3 regions of the Pseudomonas sp. D4-21 genome follow, and region 2 is predicted to be linked to each of the others. Evidence: predicted binding sites of a transcription regulator. Region 2 holds the regulator's gene; each other region holds the start of a gene.

Evidence for each region. The regulator FliA, encoded in region 2, starts transcription of late flagellar genes. The targets are predictions, from matches to a motif close to CTAAAGTTTNNNNNNNNNNNGCCGNTAA.
Region 1: the regulator FliA is predicted to act here: its motif matches at 2,431-2,458, upstream of J3Q04_RS06130 (flagellar protein MotY).
Region 3: the regulator FliA is predicted to act here: its motif matches at 2,845-2,872, upstream of J3Q04_RS02130 (methyl-accepting chemotaxis protein).

Annotation. Positions count from the first base shown of each region.
Region 1 covers NZ_CP071664.1:1,390,132-1,395,951, reverse strand. The annotation lists gene J3Q04_RS06135 (argininosuccinate synthase) at 1-1,209, opposite strand, end outside; gene J3Q04_RS06130 (flagellar protein MotY) at 1,338-2,336, opposite strand; gene pyrC (dihydroorotase) at 2,525-3,571, shown strand; gene rnt (ribonuclease T) at 3,568-4,245, shown strand; gene J3Q04_RS06115 (peroxiredoxin) at 4,347-4,949, opposite strand; gene J3Q04_RS06110 (bacterioferritin-associated ferredoxin) at 5,234-5,452, shown strand; gene bfr (bacterioferritin) at 5,651-5,820, shown strand, end outside.
Region 2 covers NZ_CP071664.1:3,950,182-3,956,001, forward strand. The annotation lists gene J3Q04_RS17575 (chemotaxis protein CheA) at 1-160, opposite strand, end outside; gene J3Q04_RS17580 (protein phosphatase CheZ) at 191-976, opposite strand; gene J3Q04_RS17585 (chemotaxis response regulator CheY) at 995-1,366, opposite strand; gene fliA (RNA polymerase sigma factor FliA) at 1,534-2,277, opposite strand; gene fleN (flagellar synthesis regulator FleN) at 2,274-3,104, opposite strand; gene flhF (flagellar biosynthesis protein FlhF) at 3,221-4,570, opposite strand; gene flhA (flagellar biosynthesis protein FlhA) at 4,582-5,820, opposite strand, start outside.
Region 3 covers NZ_CP071664.1:465,460-471,279, reverse strand. The annotation lists gene hisI (phosphoribosyl-AMP cyclohydrolase) at 1-240, shown strand, start outside; gene J3Q04_RS02155 (phosphoribosyl-ATP diphosphatase) at 233-565, shown strand; gene J3Q04_RS02150 (twin-arginine translocase TatA/TatE family subunit) at 590-877, shown strand; gene tatB (Sec-independent protein translocase protein TatB) at 888-1,301, shown strand; gene tatC (twin-arginine translocase subunit TatC) at 1,298-2,092, shown strand; gene J3Q04_RS02135 (16S rRNA (uracil(1498)-N(3))-methyltransferase) at 2,089-2,796, shown strand; gene J3Q04_RS02130 (methyl-accepting chemotaxis protein) at 2,916-4,832, shown strand; gene J3Q04_RS02125 (IS3 family transposase) at 5,538-5,820, opposite strand, start outside.

The sequences.
Region 1 (5,820 bases), 2.6 Mb from region 2:
CTTGCGACCCTTGTTCGCCGCGATGCGCATGCGCAGGGCGTTGAGCTTGATGAAGCCGGCCGCGTCGGCCTGGTTGTAGGCACCACCGTCTTCTTCAAAAGTGGCGATGTTGGCATCGAACAGCGAGTCGTCGGACTTGCGCCCGGTCACGATCACGTTGCCCTTGTACAGCTTCAGGCGCACGACACCGTTCACGTTGACCTGGGAGGCATCGATCATCTGTTGCAGCATCAGACGCTCAGGGCTCCACCAGTAGCCGGTGTAGATGAGGCTGGCGTACTTGGGCATCAACTCATCCTTCAAGTGAGCCACTTCGCGATCCAGGGTGATCGATTCGATCGCCCGGTGGGCGCGCAGCATGATGGTGCCGCCTGGGGTTTCGTAGCAACCACGGGACTTCATACCGACATAGCGGTTCTCGACGATGTCGAGGCGACCGATGCCGTGTTCGCCACCGATGCGGTTCAGGGTCGCCAGCACAGTGGCCGGGCTCATTTCCACGCCATCGAGCGCAACGATGTCGCCATTGCGATAGGTCAGTTCCAGGTATTGCGGGGTATCGGGAGCCTTCTCGGGGGAGACGGTCCAACGCCACATGTCTTCTTCGTGCTCGGTCCAGGTGTCTTCCAGCACGCCGCCTTCATAGGAGATGTGCAACAGGTTGGCATCCATCGAGTACGGAGATTTTTTCTTGCCATGACGCTCGATCGGGATCGCGTGCTTCTCGGCGTAGTCCATCAGCTTTTCACGGGACAGCAAGTCCCACTCGCGCCATGGAGCAATGACCTTCACGCCCGGCTTGAGGGCATAGGCACCCAGCTCGAAACGTACCTGGTCGTTGCCCTTGCCGGTCGCCCCATGGGAAATGGCATCGGCACCGGTTTCGTTGGCGATTTCGATCAAGCGCTTGGCAATCAGCGGACGGGCGATGGACGTGCCCAGCAGGTATTCGCCTTCGTAAACAGTGTTGGCGCGGAACATCGGGAAGACGAAGTCGCGGACGAATTCTTCGCGCAGGTCATCGATATAGATCTCTTTGACGCCCATGGCCTGGGCCTTGGCGCGTGCAGGCTCGACTTCCTCGCCCTGTCCCAGGTCAGCGGTGAAGGTCACCACTTCGCAGTTATATGTGTCCTGCAGCCACTTGAGGATCACCGAAGTGTCCAGGCCGCCGGAATACGCCAGAACGACCTTGTTTACGTCCGCCATGCCATCACTCCACGGGTTGTACGGAAAGCCGGCAAGTCTAACGTCCACCGCGGATAATTTACAGAGGCGCGACAGCTTATGACGACGAAGCGACAGATTATGTCAGCTGCGCGACGATCAACGCGCGATCAGGAAGTGCGCGCAGTAGCCGCAGCAGGCGTAGCCGCCTTGGCCGGGGCCACTGGCGTCGCCGGCTTGCCCGGCGCGGCAGCGGGCGCCACGGCAGGCACCGCAGGCGTTGTCGCAGGGGTTGGCGGCTGTGGGGCCGAGGCCGGTGCGGCGCCCCGCTCCAGTTTTACCAGCACACGACGGTTCTTGGCCCGATTGGCGGCGTTGGTATTGGGCACCAGCGGATAACGCTCGCCATGGAAGCGAACGGTAAACTGAGACTCCTGGAAGCCGTTGGCCTTGAAGAAGTCCTGGACGGCCAGGGCCCGGCGGCGCGACAGCTCGCGGTTGGTCAGGCGGTTGCCACTGTTGTCGGAGTGGCCGTCGAGTTCGACATGATTGACGCTCGGGTCAGCCTTGATGAAGTCGAGCATGACCTGCAACTGAGCCTTGGCCTGGGCGTCGAGCTCGATGCCTTCGCCGGGAAAACCGATCTGGGTTTGCTTGATCTGTTCGAAGTTCTTCGGCAACAGCTTCGCGACACAGCCCTGGTAATCGCTGAACGCCTTGTTGAAGCGCACGGGCAACAACCGGACTTCCGACACCCGCCCATCGTCGGTGTTACGCCGCACCACGGGGCTGCGACCTTCCATCAGCCCGCTGATCAAGCGGCCCGCCTGCACCTGGGAGCTGTTGAACAGCACATCGCCGCTACCGATCCTGACCGAGCCCAGGTTGATATCGCCTCGTCCTGGCTGCCAGGGCGCCGCCGCCGCCAGCAACGTCGCGGAGCCGCCACCGAGCATCGGGTTATAGGCCTTGAGCCGGAACGTGGCCTGCTCGCCCGCCTTGCGCACGAATTCGCCGCTGCCAAAATCGGTGATCGGCTGACTCAGCCGACACTCGAACTTATCGCCTTCGACCGTCCACTCAATGCTCTCCAGACGGGTCTGGAAAGTGAGCGCCATCGCAGGAAGGCTGGCAAACACACTGAGCAAGGCTAGATAACGCTGGCGCACGGGAGGCTCCACTGGCTTTTATACGGAAATCGAAAAACGCTGGGCATGCCGCTTGGCCTAGACACTGCACGCAATCGTGGCACACCTGAAGGGGCTATCGGTAACTTGCGGCAAAACTTGATAGCGGGTGCCCGGATCGGTCTTTTCCGGTAGCATTCGCCAGAGATTTACCCGCCTGGAAGCCCCCCATGTCCGACCGCCTGACCCTGCTGCGTCCCGACGACTGGCATATTCATCTTCGCGATGGTGCTGTGTTGACCCATACCGTCGCCGATGTCGCGCGCACTTTTGGCCGCGCCATCATCATGCCTAACCTGGTTCCGCCCGTGCGTAACGCTGCCGAGGCCGATGGCTATCGCCAGCGCATCCTGGCTGCACGCCCGGCTGGCAGCCGCTTCGAACCGCTGATGGTGCTTTACCTCACCGACCGCACCCAGCCCGAAGAAATACGCGAGGCCAAGGCCAGTGGTTTCGTCCACGCGGCCAAGTTGTACCCCGCTGGCGCCACCACCAACTCGGATTCCGGTGTCACCAGCATCGACAAGATCTTCCCTGCGCTGGAGGTCATGGCCGAAGTCGGCATGCCATTGTTGATCCATGGCGAGGTCACCCGGGGCGACGTCGATGTGTTCGACCGCGAGAAGATCTTCATCGACGAACACATGCGTCGCGTCGTCGAACGCTTCCCGACGCTGAAGGTGGTGTTCGAGCACATCACCACCGGCGATGCCGTGCAATTCGTCAACGAGGCCTCGGCCAACGTCGGCGCGACCATTACCGCACACCACCTGCTGTACAACCGCAACCACATGCTGGTGGGCGGGATCCGGCCGCATTTCTACTGCCTGCCGATCCTCAAGCGCAACACCCATCAGGAAGCCTTGCTGGACGCCGCCACCAGCGGCAGCGCCAAGTTCTTCCTGGGCACCGACTCGGCGCCCCACGCCCGTCACGCCAAGGAAGCCGCCTGCGGTTGCGCCGGCTGTTACACCGCCTACGCCGCCATCGAGATGTATGCCGAGGCATTCGAGCAGCGCAACGCCCTGGACAAGCTCGAAGGTTTCGCCAGCCTGCATGGCCCACGCTTCTATGGCCTGCCGGTGAACACCGATCGTATTACCCTGGTTCGCGATGAGTGGACCGCCCCTGCCAGCCTGCCGTTTGGCGAGCAGACTGTCATCCCGCTGCGCGCCGGTGAAAAACTGCGCTGGCGCCTGCTGGAGGAAAACGCGTGAGTGAAGATCATTTCGATGACGAACTGGACGGCAACGGCGGCTCAGGCGGCCCGCGCCATCCAATGGCGGCTCGCTTCCGGGGTTATCTGCCGGTCGTGGTCGATGTAGAAACCGGCGGTTTCAACTCGGCCACCGATGCGCTGCTGGAAATCGCCGCGACGACCATCGGCATGGACGAAAAAGGCTTCGTCTTCCCCGACCACACCTATTTCTTCCGGGTCGAACCGTTCGAAGGCGCCAACATCGAAGCGGCTGCCCTGGAGTTCACCGGGATCAAGCTCGATCATCCGCTGCGCATGGCCGTCAGCGAAGAGACCGCGCTGACCGACATCTTCCGTGGTGTGCGCAAGGCGCTGAAGGCCAACGGTTGCAAGCGAGCGATCCTGGTTGGCCACAACAGCAGCTTCGACCTGGGCTTCCTCAATGCCGCCGTGGCGCGCCTGGACATGAAGCGCAACCCTTTCCATCCGTTCTCCAGCTTCGACACGGCCACCCTTGCAGGCCTGGCGTATGGCCAGACCGTGTTGGCCAAGGCGTGCCAGGCAGCCGACATCGATTTCGATGGCCGTGAAGCCCATTCGGCCCGCTACGACACCGAGAAAACCGCCGAGCTGTTTTGCGGCATCGTCAACCGGTGGAAGGAAATGGGTGGCTGGCAGGATTTCGACGACTGACATCAGCCTGGCTCTTTGTGGCGAGGGATCTGTGCTGCGCCAAGAAACGTCCATAAAAAAACCGGCCCATCGTGGGCCGGTTTTTTTATGCATGGGTGCGCTTACAGCTTGTCGCTGTGCTCGCCCAGGTAGGCAGCTACACCTTCAGGCGATGCGGTCATGCCCTTGTCGCCTTTTTTCCAGTTGGCCGGGCAGACTTCGCCATGCTCTTCGTGGAACTGCAGGGCGTCAACCAGACGGATCAGCTCTTCCATGTTACGTCCCAGCGGCAGGTCGTTGATGATCTGCGAACGGACCACGCCTTTGTCGTCGATCAGGAACGCGCCACGGAAGGCCACGCCGCCTTCGGACTCAACGTCGTAGGCCTTGGCGATTTCGTGCTTCATGTCGGCAGCCATGGTGTATTTCACCGGGCCAATGCCACCGGCATTGATGGCGGTGTTGCGCCAGGCGTTGTGGGTGAAGTGCGAGTCGATCGAAACGGCGACCACTTCAACGTTGCGCGCCTTGAAGTCGTCCATGCGGTGATCCAGTGCGATCAGCTCGGACGGGCAAACGAAAGTGAAGTCCAGCGGATAGAAGAACACCAGGCCGTATTTGCCTTTGATGGCCGAGGACAGGGTGAAGCTGTCGACGATTTCGCCATTGCCGAGGACGGCGGGAACGGTGAAGTCAGGGGCTTGTTTGCCTACGAGTACGCTCATTGGATATCTCCTGGTGTAGTAACGTGAAAACAAGGTCCGCGCCAGCCTGCCACCCTCAGGCGACAGCCCTGTGACACGAACCCGCTTTGCAAGGACCGACCATCATACACCGCACGTTTGGCCTGTCCTCAACGGTTTTTTGGCGGCCCTGGAAATCCGATGCCCGCTTGATGGCAGGCGCTCGACACCGTTCGTCAACCAGCGCAGGAAACCACTTTGACAATCATTCTCGTTAACATTAAGATCCGTCTCAATTGAGTCACAACCAGCGACGGTTCTCACTTATGTATGTATGCCTCTGCACTGGCGTCACCGACGGACAAATCCGCGAAGCGATCTATGAGGGTTGCTGCAGCTACCGGGAAGTCCGCCAGGCCACCGGCGTAGCCAGCCAATGCGGCAAATGCGCCTGCCTCGCCAAGGAAGTGGTGCGTGAAACCCTCGCCAAAGTTCAGACCGCGCAAGCCTCGATCCCTTATCCGGCAGAATTTACGGCCGCATAAATCCAGACATTCAAAGAACCGGACTCAATGTCCGGTTTTTTTATGCCCGAAAATCAAATGCTTAGCTTCCAGACGCGGAACACAAACATTCTTATTCCGATTAATTTTCATTTATTATTCAATAACTTAGGTTTGACACTCGTAATAGCTCGGCTCAAACTCCGCCTTAATACACAGTTATCAGGGCAGGCCCTCATCATGAAAGGCGACATTACAGTCATCCAGCATCTCAACAAGATCCTTGCCAATGAGCTGGTCGCGATCAATCAGTACTTCTTGCATGCACGCATGTACGAGGATTGGGGCCTGAACAAGCTGGGCAAGCACGAGTACCACGAATCCATCGATGAAATGAAACATGCGGACAA
Region 2 (5,820 bases):
CTCCTTTTACAGTGTGGAAACCGCGAAAAATTGCATTGAGCAGATCCGCATCATCAGGTCGGCTTTCCAGCTCGACCAGCTGTTCGGATAGTTGCTCTAGAATCTCGCCGGCCTCAACCAGGAAATCCTGAAGGATCTCTTCATCGGCGCCGAAGCTCATTAATGGCTGCTCCTAAAATAGGGCTAAAACTTAGAATCCAAGGCTGGACAGCAAATCGTCCACATCGTCCTGACCGGACACAACGTCTTCTCTTTTATCGGCATGAATCTGCGGACCTTCACCCTGAGAGAGATGTTTTTGTGGATCTTTTTCAGCGAGCATCGCTTCACGGTCGTGTTCGATGCCGGCAAAGCGGTCGACCTGGCTTGCCATCAACACCAGTTTGAGCAAATTGCTTTCCACTTCGGTGACCAGTTGGGTCACACGCTTGATCACCTGGCCGGTCAGGTCCTGGTAGTCCTGGGCCAGCAGAATGTCGTTGAGGTTGCTGGCCACGGCGCGATTCTCGGCGCTGCTGCGCGCCAGGAAACCGTCAACCCGACGGGCCAGCTCCCGGAACTCCTCGGCGCCCACTTCGCGACGCATGAACCGTCCCCAATCGGTGCTCAACGCCTGGGCTTCCTCGCTCAGGCCGTTGACCAGGGGCGTTGCGCTTTCCACCAGGTCCATGGTGCGGTTCGCTGCGGCTTCGGTCAGCTTGACCACATAACCCAGGCGCTCGGTGGCGTCGGTGATCTGCGAGACTTCCTCGGCCTGCGGCATGTTCGGATCGATCTGGAAATTGACGATCGCGCTGTGCAGTTCACGGGTGAGCTTGCCGACTTCCTGGTACAGACCGCGATCACGGGTCTGGTTGAGCTCATGAATCATTTGAACCGCATCGCCGAAGCGGCCCTTTTCAAGGCTGTCTACCAGTTCGCGGGCATGTTTTTTCAGGGTCGATTCGAAATCGCCCATTGAAGATTCGTTGTCCATAGCTCCCCCGTGGCGCCGTTAACCGATGCGTTCGAAGATTTTTTCGATCTTCTCTTTCAACGCCTGGGCCGTGAAGGGTTTGACCACATAGCCGTTCACACCGGCCTGGGCCGCTTCGATGATCTGCTCGCGCTTGGCTTCGGCAGTGACCATCAGCACCGGGAGGTGCTTGAGTTTTTCGTCGGCGCGCACGTGGCGCAGCAAGTCGATACCGGTCATGCCAGGCATGTTCCAGTCAGTCACCAGAAAGTCGATGCTCCCGCTGTTGAGGACCGGAATGGCGGTTGTGCCATCGTCGGCCTCGACCGTGTTGGTGAACCCGAGGTCACGCAACAGGTTTTTTATGATCCGCCGCATCGTTGAGAAGTCATCAACGATGAGGATTTTCATGTTCTTGTCCAATTCGACCTCCAAGCAGTCTTAAACGCGCCCAGCACCTGGACGCGCCATTTCAATCAATCCGGCACAACACTCGACAACGGTATGGAGCACAACGGATGGAGACTGGCCCGGCATACGCCATGCCAGCCCCGCTCGCAGCGTCCCCACACTGCTCGTCAGCGCGCTCGCCACTCCCCCAAACGCCCCCGCAAGCGGGCCGCGCACTGGCTATGTAACTGGCTGACCCGCGATTCGCTGACCCCCAGGACCTCACCGATTTCCTTGAGGTTCAGCTCTTCGTCGTAGTACAGCGCCAAGACCAGTCGCTCACGCTCCGGCAAATTGGCAATCGCATCCGCCAGGGCGCTCTGGAAACGTTCATCTTCCAGGTCGCGCGACGGCTCCATGTGAGCACTCGCGCCGTCCTCGTGCAGCCCTTCGTGTTCGCCGTCCTGCAACAGGTCGTCGAAACTGAACAGGCGACTGCCCAAGGTATCGTTCAAAATCCCGTAATAATCATCGAGACTCAACTGGAGTTCGGCCGCAACTTCGTGATCTTTAGCGTCTCGCCCGGTTTTCGCTTCAATCGCACGAATCGCGTCGCTGACCATGCGGGTGTTGCGATGCACCGAACGCGGCGCCCAGTCGCCCTTGCGGACCTCATCGAGCATCGCCCCGCGGATACGGATACCGGCGTATGTCTCGAAACTGGCGCCCTTGCTCGCGTCGTATTTATTCGACACTTCGAGCAGGCCGATCATGCCCGCCTGGATCAAGTCCTCGACCTGGACACTGGCCGGCAAACGCGCCAGCAAGTGGTAGGCGATGCGCTTGACCAGTGGCGCGTAACGCTCGATCAATTCGTACTGGGCGTCCCGTGCCGATTTTTTGTAGAGATGGTTGTAACCGCTGGCTGTCATAACACGGGCCCTGCTGTTTGTTGCACGAGACGCTCGACGAAAAATTCCAGATGCCCACGTGGGTTGGCCGGCAGCGGCCAGGTGTCGACCTTCTGGGCGATCGCCTTGAACGCCAGGGCGCATTTGGAACGAGGAAAAGCTTCATAAACGGCACGTTGCTTCTGGACAGCCTTGCGTACGCTTTCGTCGTAAGGCACTGCGCCGACGTATTGCAGGGCGACGTCCAGGAAGCGATCCGTGACCTTGGTCAACTTGGCGAACAGGTTGCGTCCTTCCTGTGGGCTTTGGGCCATGTTGGCCAGGACGCGAAAGCGGTTCATGCCATAGTCGCGGTTAAGCAGTTTGATCAGCGCGTAGGCGTCGGTGATCGACGTCGGTTCGTCGCAGACCACCAGCAACACTTCCTGGGCGGCGCGCACGAAACTGACCACCGAGTCACCAATACCGGCAGCCGTGTCAATCACCAGCACATCGAGGTTGTCACCGATGTCGCTGAAGGCCTGGATCAGGCCGGCGTGCTGCGCCGGGGTCAGGTGAACCATGCTCTGGGTGCCGGAGGCGGCCGGCACGATGCGAATCCCGCCGGGGCCTTGCAACAGCACGTCGCGCAATTCACAGCGCCCTTCGATCACGTCCGCCAGCGTGCGCTTGGGTGTGAGCCCCAGCAGCACGTCGACGTTCGCCAGGCCCAGGTCGGCGTCCAGCAGCATGACCCGTCGGCCAAGCTCTGCCAGAGCCAGGGACAAGTTCACTGACACGTTAGTCTTCCCGACGCCACCTTTGCCGCCGGTCACCGCGATCACCTGTACGGGATGCATGCTGCCCATGTTCGTTCTTTACCTTGTCTTACTTAGACGGAGGCCACATTACTGGCTGCGCGTTCACATACGGAACAATGCATGGCAGACCATCGATGTAGGTACAAAAAATATTCATGAATACCTCAGCCAACCTGCTTGGTCGGGCTGTGGTAGATATCAGCGAACATGTCAGCCATGGCTTCTTCGCTGGGTTCTTCCTGCATTTGCACACTCACGGCACGACTGACCAGTTGATGACGGCGCGGCAGATGCAAATCATCCGGGATCCGCGGCCCGTCGGTCAGGTAGGCCACCGGTAGTTCATGACCGATCGCCAGGCTCAACACCTCGCCCAGGCTTGCCGTTTCGTCCAGCTTAGTCAGGATGCAGCCGGCCAGCCCGCAGCGTTTGTAACTGTGGTATGCGGCGGTTAGAACCTGTTTCTGGCTGGTGGTTGCCAACACGAGATAATTTTTTGACTTGATGCCACGCCCGGCCAGGCTTTCCAGCTGCATGCGCAGGGCCGGATCGCTGGCTTGCAGGCCGGCGGTGTCGATCAGTACGACGCGCTTGCGCATCAGCGGTTCCAGCGCCTGGGCCAGGGATTGGCCCGGATCCACATGGGTCACCGACACATTGAGGATCCGGCCCAAGGTCTTGAGTTGCTCCTGGGCACCGATGCGGAAACTGTCCATGCTCACCAGGGCGATACTCTGGGCGCCGTACTTGAGTACATAACGGGCCGCGAGCTTGGCCAGAGTGGTGGTCTTGCCCATGCCGGCCGGGCCGACCATGGCGATTACTCCGCCCTCTTCCAGTGGCTCGACTTCCGGCGTGGCGATCATCCGCGCCAGGTGCGCCAGCAGCATGCGCCAGGCCTGGCGAGGCTCGTCGATGTCGCTGATCAATGCCAGCAGGTCGCGCGCCAGCGGGCCGGACAGGCCAATGCGTTGCAGGCGACGCCACAGGTTGGCCTGGGCCGGACGGCTGCCTTGCAGTTGGTTCCAGGCCAGCGAGCCGAGCTGGACTTCCATCAGCTCGCGCAGGCTGTTGAGTTCGAAGCGCATCGAGTCCAGGGCACGGGGATCAACGCCCGCGGCTGCGGCAACGGGTGCCGGTGCCGGACGACGCGGTTCGGCCGGCGTCGGCTCGATCAGCGGTTCGGCAGCGGTCAGCGGCAGGCCTGCGGTCAGTGGCTGGCCGGCGAACAATTGACGATTGGTGCCCGCGCTGGCCGAGCCTTCGCTGCTGCGCAGGCTCAACTCGGCCTGGGCGCTGGCGATGCGCGACTGAGTCTTGCGCAGCTCGTCCTCGAGCTCCATGTTCGGAACGCGAGGGGCCAGCGCCGACAATTTGTAGTCCAGGGCTGCCGTCAGCTCGACACCGCCGGCGATACGACGGTTGCCGATGATGGCTGCTTCAGCGCCCAGCTCGTCACGAACCAGTTTCATGGCCTGACGCATATCGGCGGCGAAAAAACGCTTCACTTGCATAAACCACTACCTCAGCCGTTGGGCCCTACTGTCGCAACGATGGTCACTTGCTTGTTGTCCGGTATTTCCTGGTACGCCAGCACATGCAGCCCCGGGACCGCGAGGCGCCCGAACCGCGAAAGCATCGCGCGAATCGGACCGGCCACCAGCAGGATCACCGGTTGGCCTTGCATCTCTTGCCGCTGGGCTGCTTCGATCAGCGAACGCTGCAGCTTCTCGGCCATGCTTGGCTCCAGCAGAACACCCTCTTCCGAGCCTTGTCCTGCCTTCTGCAGACTATTGAGCAATATCTGTTCCAACCTTGGTTCCAGAGTGATCACAGGCAGCTCAGACTCAGTGCCTACAATGCTTTGGACGATTGCGCGGGATACGCCGACCCGCACCGCAGCCACCAGAGCGGCGGTATCTTGACTCTTCGAAGCGTTGTTGGCGATCGCTTCGGCAATGCTGCGTATGTCGCGCACCGGAACCTGTTCGGCTAGCAGCGCCTGCAACACCTTGAGCAATTGGGACAACGAAACCACGCCCGGCACCAATTCTTCAGCCAGTTTCGGCGAGCCTTTGGCCAGTACTTGCAGCAGTTGCTGGACTTCTTCGTGACCGATCAGCTCGCTGGAATGCTTGTAGAGAATCTGGTTCAAGTGGGTCGCCACGACCGTGCTCGCGTCCACCACGGTATAACCGAGGGACTGGGCCTGGGCCCGCTGGCTGATTTCGATCCACACCGCTTCCAGGCCGAAAGCCGGATCCTTGGCGGTAATGCCGTTGAGCGAACCGTAGACCTGCCCTGGGTTGATCGCCAGCTCGCGGTCCGGGTAGATCTCGGCTTCCGCCAGGATCACGCCCATGAGCGTCAGGCGATAGGCGCTCGGCGCCAGGTCGAGGTTGTCGCGAATGTGGACGGTGGGCATGAGGAAGCCCAGATCCTGGGACAGCTTCTTGCGCACGCCCTTGATCCGCGCCAGCAATTGGCCGCCCTGGTTGCGATCGACCAATGGAATCAAGCGGTAGCCGACTTCCAGGCCGATCATGTCGATCGGCGTCACGTCATCCCAACCCAATTCCTTGGTTTCCATGGCACGCGCTGGCGACGGCAGCAGTTCCTGCTGGCGCTTGACCTCTTCCAGTGCCTGGACCTTCTGCACGTTCTGCTTCTTCCAGAACAGGTACGCGCCACCCGCGGCCAAGGCCGCCATGCTCAGGAAAGAAAAGTGCGGCATTCCCGGCACGAGGCCCATCACCGCCATCAG
Region 3 (5,820 bases), 2.1 Mb from region 2:
TCCCGTGGCAAGCTGTGGCGCAAGGGCGAAGAGTCCGGGCATGTGCAGCACCTGCATGAGATGCGCCTGGATTGCGACGGTGACGTCATCATCCTGATGGTCGAGCAGGTCGGAGAAATTGCCTGCCATACCGGCCGTCAAAGCTGCTTCTATCGAGTCTTCGAGAACGGCGACTGGAAAACCGTCGACCCGGTGCTCAAGGACCCGCATGCCATCTATTCAGGACATACCCATGAGTGACACCCTGACCCGCCTGGCCCAGGTGCTGGAAGAGCGCAAGGGCGCAGCGGCCGACAGCTCCTATGTCGCCAGCCTGTACCACAAGGGCTTGAACAAGATTCTGGAAAAGGTCGGCGAAGAATCGGTCGAGACCATCATCGCCGCCAAGGACGCCGCCGTCAGCGGAGACTGCAGCGACGTGATCTACGAGACCGCCGACCTTTGGTTTCACAGCCTGGTGATGCTGGCCCAGCTGGGGCAGCATCCCCAGGCTGTACTGGATGAACTGGACCGTCGCTTCGGTCTGTCCGGGCACGTCGAGAAAGCCTCGCGCCCATCCGCCTGATCAATTCTTGAGAGGAATAACCACATGGGTATTTTTGATTGGAAACACTGGGTCGTCATTCTGGTGGTCGTGGTGCTGGTGTTCGGCACCAAGAAATTAAAGAACCTCGGCACCGATGTCGGTGAGTCGATCAAGGGTTTTCGCAAGGCCATGAACGATGACGAGAAACCGGCCGACACCACGACCAACCAGGCTCAACCCGTGCCACCGGCCCAACCGGTCCACCCGCAGGCCACACAGCCTGTGAATGCACCGAACACCATCGACGTGCAGGCCCAGAAAGTCGAAGAGCCAACCCGCAAAGACTCGTGAGCACTGACTAATGTTTGGGATCAGCTTCACTGAACTGCTGCTCGTCGGCCTCGTTGCCCTGCTGGTGCTGGGTCCCGAGCGCCTGCCGGGCGCTGCGCGTACCGCCGGCCTGTGGATCGGCCGCCTGAAGCGCAGCTTCAATGCGATCAAACAGGAAGTTGAACGTGAAATCGGTGCCGACGACATCCGTCGGCAACTGCACAACGAACACATCCTGTCGCTGGAACAGGAAGCGCGAAAAATCTTCACGCCGACCCAACAGGAGCCGACGCCGGTCCAGCCTGTGGCCGAGCCGACGACCGCACCCCAGGCACCGGCTGTCGAAGCCTCGCCAGCGGTGGCTGAACCGGTTAAACCGGTCGATCCGGCGCCTGCGACGACACCGACTCCCAACGATCCCACTTTGCCGCCGCGAGCCCCATGAGCGATATTCCTGAAAACGACCAGCCAATGCCGCTGGTATCGCACCTCACCGAGTTGCGCACCCGCCTGCTGCGTTGCGTCGCGGCGGTTTTCGTTATCTTCGCCGGGCTGTTTGCCTTCACCCAGCAGATCTACACCTTCGTCTCCACGCCGCTGCGCGAGTACCTGCCGGTGGGTGCGACGATGATCGCCACCGACGTGTCGTCGCCGTTCCTGACGCCGCTGAAGTTGACGATGATGGTCTCGCTGTTCCTGGCGATCCCGGTGATCCTGCATCAGATCTGGGGCTTCATCGCACCGGGCCTGTACAAGCACGAAAAACGCATCGCCGTGCCGCTGCTGGTGTCGAGCATCCTGCTGTTCTACACGGGCATGGCCTTCGCCTACTTCTTCGTGTTTCCGCTGATCTTCAAATTCTTCGCCGCCGCCACCCCGGCGGGCGTGGAAATGATGACCGACATCACCAGCTACCTGGATTTCGTCATGACGCTGTTCTTCGCCTTCGGCGTGGCGTTCGAGATCCCCGTGGCGGTGGTGCTGCTGGTGTGGATCGGCGTGGTCGATGTCGCCTACCTGAAGAAGATCCGCCCGTACGTGATCATCGGCTGCTTTGTGGTCGGCATGATCCTCACACCACCGGACATCTTCTCCCAGACCTTGCTGGCGGTACCGATGTGGCTGCTGTTTGAAATCGGCATCCTGTTCGGCGGCCTGGTGCGCAAGCGCCGGGAAGAGCCTGAGGACCAGCCCGTCGATGATCACAACGACCAGCCGCCAGCGACCCAAGCGTGAACCTGCTGCTGCTCGAAGAGGCCGATTTCATCGGGCCTGACCGCGTCGTCCTGAGCGACCGTCGGTTGACCCATATGCAGGAAGTCCATCGCTGTATTGTCGGCGACAGCCTGCGGGTCGGCCGCATCGACGGCTTGATGGGCTCCGCCCAGGTGCTGCGCCTGGACCCTCGCGAGGCCGAACTGCAAGTGACCCTCGACCAGCCACCGCCAGCCAAATTGCCGCTGACGCTGGTACTGGCATTGCCGCGGCCGAAGATGCTCAGGCGAGTGTTCCAGACCGTGGCGACCATGGGCGTGCCGCGTGTGGTACTGGTCAACAGTTACCGCGTGGAGAAAAGCTTCTGGCAGACGCCATTCCTGGAGCCCGAAGCCATTCGCGAGCAATTGATCCTGGGCCTCGAGCAGGCCCGGGACAGCGTGCTGCCTGAGATCGTCATCGAAAAGCGCTTCAAGCCCTTCGTCGAGGATCGCCTGCCGGCCATCGTCGATGGCACCCTCGGGTTGGTCGGCCACCCCGGCAATCATCCGCCTTGCCCCCGGGCACTGACGGAACCGGTGACCCTGGCAATCGGCCCGGAAGGTGGCTGGATTCCTTACGAGATCGACCTGCTGGGCAAGGCCGGCCTGCAGCCGGTGCAGCTGGGCGACCGGATCCTGCGGGTCGAGACCGCCGTCACTGCCCTGCTGGCGCGGTTGTTCTGACCCTGCAACACGCTGACAGACACCTCGCCACGAAATCTCGGCAAACGCCTACAGAACCCACCAAAGCCGCCGATACAGTCCCCATAAAACCAATATAAACGCTCCAAGGGAGTATCAGCATGTTCCGGTGGCTTGCCCAGGGTCTGGGAAATGTAAGCGTCAATCGCAAACTCGGCGCGGGCTTCGGCCTCGTGCTGTTCCTCACCTTGATGATTGCATTCACCGGTTGGTCCGGCCTGGGCAATGTCATCAGCCGGGGCGACAAGCTGGGGTTCATTGCCAGTCTCAATGACTTGAGCAAGGACCTGAACCTGGCCAGCACCGACTACAACAACACCCGAGGCGAGAAAGGGCCGCAACAGGTCAACGACCTGCTCGGCAAACTCGAAGCCGGGCTGAAGACTGCTCGCGAGTTGATTGAACGGCCGGCGGACGTTGCGCTGGTCGACCAGCAATTGGCCGCCGTCGCCGAATACAGAAGTGCTTTCGAGCTGATGACCAGCGCCACCGTCAGCCGCGAAGATGCCCGCAGCAAACTGGGCGCCAGCGCCGACAACACCGTGGCCCGCGTCGCCGAGGTAGAAAAATCGCTGCTGCAAGGCGGCGATATTGCCCAGTTCAACAACATAGTGACCCTGAGCAAGGCGATCCAACAGGCGCGCTATCAGGTTCGCGGCTACACCTACAGCGGCAAAAGCGAGGCCCAGCAACCGGCCATCGACGCAATCACCGATGTCCTGAAACTGCTGGCACGCTTGCCAGCCCAGTTGCCCGAGGAGCACGCCGACAAACTTCAGCAGGCCAGCGACTCGATGAATGTCTATCGAGCGGCGGTCAGCCAGTTTCGTGATTCCCAGCTCGACAACGGCGCTGCGCTGCAGCGCATGATCGAGCAAGGCCAGGTATTGATCGATTCCAGCCAGAAACTCACCGTGTCCCAGACCGCCGTGCGCGACCACGACACCGCTCAAGCCAAGACCGTCCTGATCGCAGCCGCCGCCCTGGCCCTGTTGTTTGGCGTGGTCGCTGCCCTGGTCATTACCCGCCAGATTGTCGGCCCGCTGGATGAGACGCTGAAGGTGGCGGAACGCGTCGCCGCAGGCGACCTCACCCACAACCTCACGTCTGACCGCCGCGACGAACTCGGCCAACTGCAACGGGCCATGCAACGCATGACCGTGGGCTTGCGGCAGCTGATCGGTGGCATCGGTGAAGGCGTCACCCAGATTGCCAGCGCCGCTGACCAACTCTCCGCCGTGACCGAGCAGACAAGCGCCGGGGTCAACAGTCAAAAAGTGGAAACCGATCAGGTTGCCACGGCCATGCATGAGATGACCGCCACGGTGCAGGAAGTGGCCCGCAACGCCGAGGAAGCTTCCGAAGCCGCCGTCGCAGCCGACCAACAGGCCCGTGAAGGCGACAAGGTGGTTGGCGAAGCCATCGCTCAGATCGAGCGCCTGGCTAAAGAGGTGGGCAACTCCACCGCTGCCATGGGCGATCTGAAGCGTGAAAGCGACAAGATCGGCAGCGTCCTGGACGTGATCAAGTCCGTGGCCCAGCAAACCAACCTGCTGGCCCTCAACGCAGCCATCGAGGCAGCCCGTGCTGGTGAAGCCGGGCGAGGCTTCGCCGTGGTGGCTGACGAGGTTCGCAGCCTGGCCCAACGCACCCAGAAATCCACCGAAGAAATCGAAGAGCTGATCGTCGGTTTGCAAAACGGTACCGAACAGGTCGCGACCATCATGGACAACAGCCGCAGCCTGACCGACAGCAGCGTCGAACTGACCCGCCGCGCCGGGGGCTCACTGGAGAACATCACGCGCACGGTGTCGGCGATCCAGTCGATGAACCAACAGATCGCCGCGGCTGCCGAACAGCAAAGCGCCGTCGCTGAGGAGATCAACCGCAGCGTGCTGAATGTGCGTGATGTGTCGGAGCAGACAGCGTCGTCCAGCGAGGAAACCGCAGCTTCGAGCGCTGAACTGGCGCGGCTGGGGGTTCACTTGCAAACGTTGGTGGGGCGGTTCAGGGTTTAACTTGGACTAGAGGGCTTGCTCGCGAAAGAAGAAATCGAATGTGCCGGCCTCATCGCGAGCAAGCTCGCTCCCACATTTGATTTTCAGCGCCGCAGCTCTCACCTACACCGCAAACCCACTGTGGGAGCGAGCCTGCTCGCGATAGCGGTGTCACGGCCAGTGAAGATGTCGAACGTGCCGGCCCCATCGCGAGCGGGCTCGCTCCCACATTTGATCTTCAGCGCCGCAGCTCTCACGTACACCGCAAATCCATTGTGGGAGCGAGCCTGCTCGCGATGGCGGGGTCACGGCCAGTGGAGATGTTGAATATGCCGGCCTCATCGCGAGCGGGCTCGCTCCCACATTTGATCTTCAGCGCCGCAGCTCTCACGTACACCGCAAACCCATTGTGGGAGCGAGCCTGCTCGCGATAGCGGTGTCACGGCCAGTGAAGATGTCGAACGTGCCGGCCCCATCGCGAGCAGGCTCGCTCCCACATTTGATCTTCAGCGCCGCAGCTCTCACGTACACCGCAAATCCACTGTGGGAGCGAGCCTGCTCGCGATAGCGGTGTCACGGCCAGTGGAGATGTTGAATATGCCGGCCTCATCGCGAGCAGGCTCGCTCCCACATTTGATCTTCAGCGCCGCAGCTCTCACGTACACCGCAAATCCATTGTGGGAGCGAGCCTGAACTGGTCAAGTAATCTTGGACACCGATTAAGGTTCACGCCGCCAACCTTTCCTTCGCGACCGGCGACCGGTAGTCGTTGTAGCTGTGAGGCCTGCTGATGTTGTAGCGCGAGACATAGCGCTGCACGTCTGCCCGGGCCTCATGTTCCAGTTTGTAGCCCGTTTCAGGAACCCACTCTGATTTCAAACTACCAAAGAAACGCTCCATGGGGGCGTTGTCCCAGCACTCGCCTTTACGGCTCATACTTTGCCTAAACCCGTGTTTCACAAGCTCGTTTCGGAATTTATGACTGGTGTACTGACAACCTTGGTCTGAA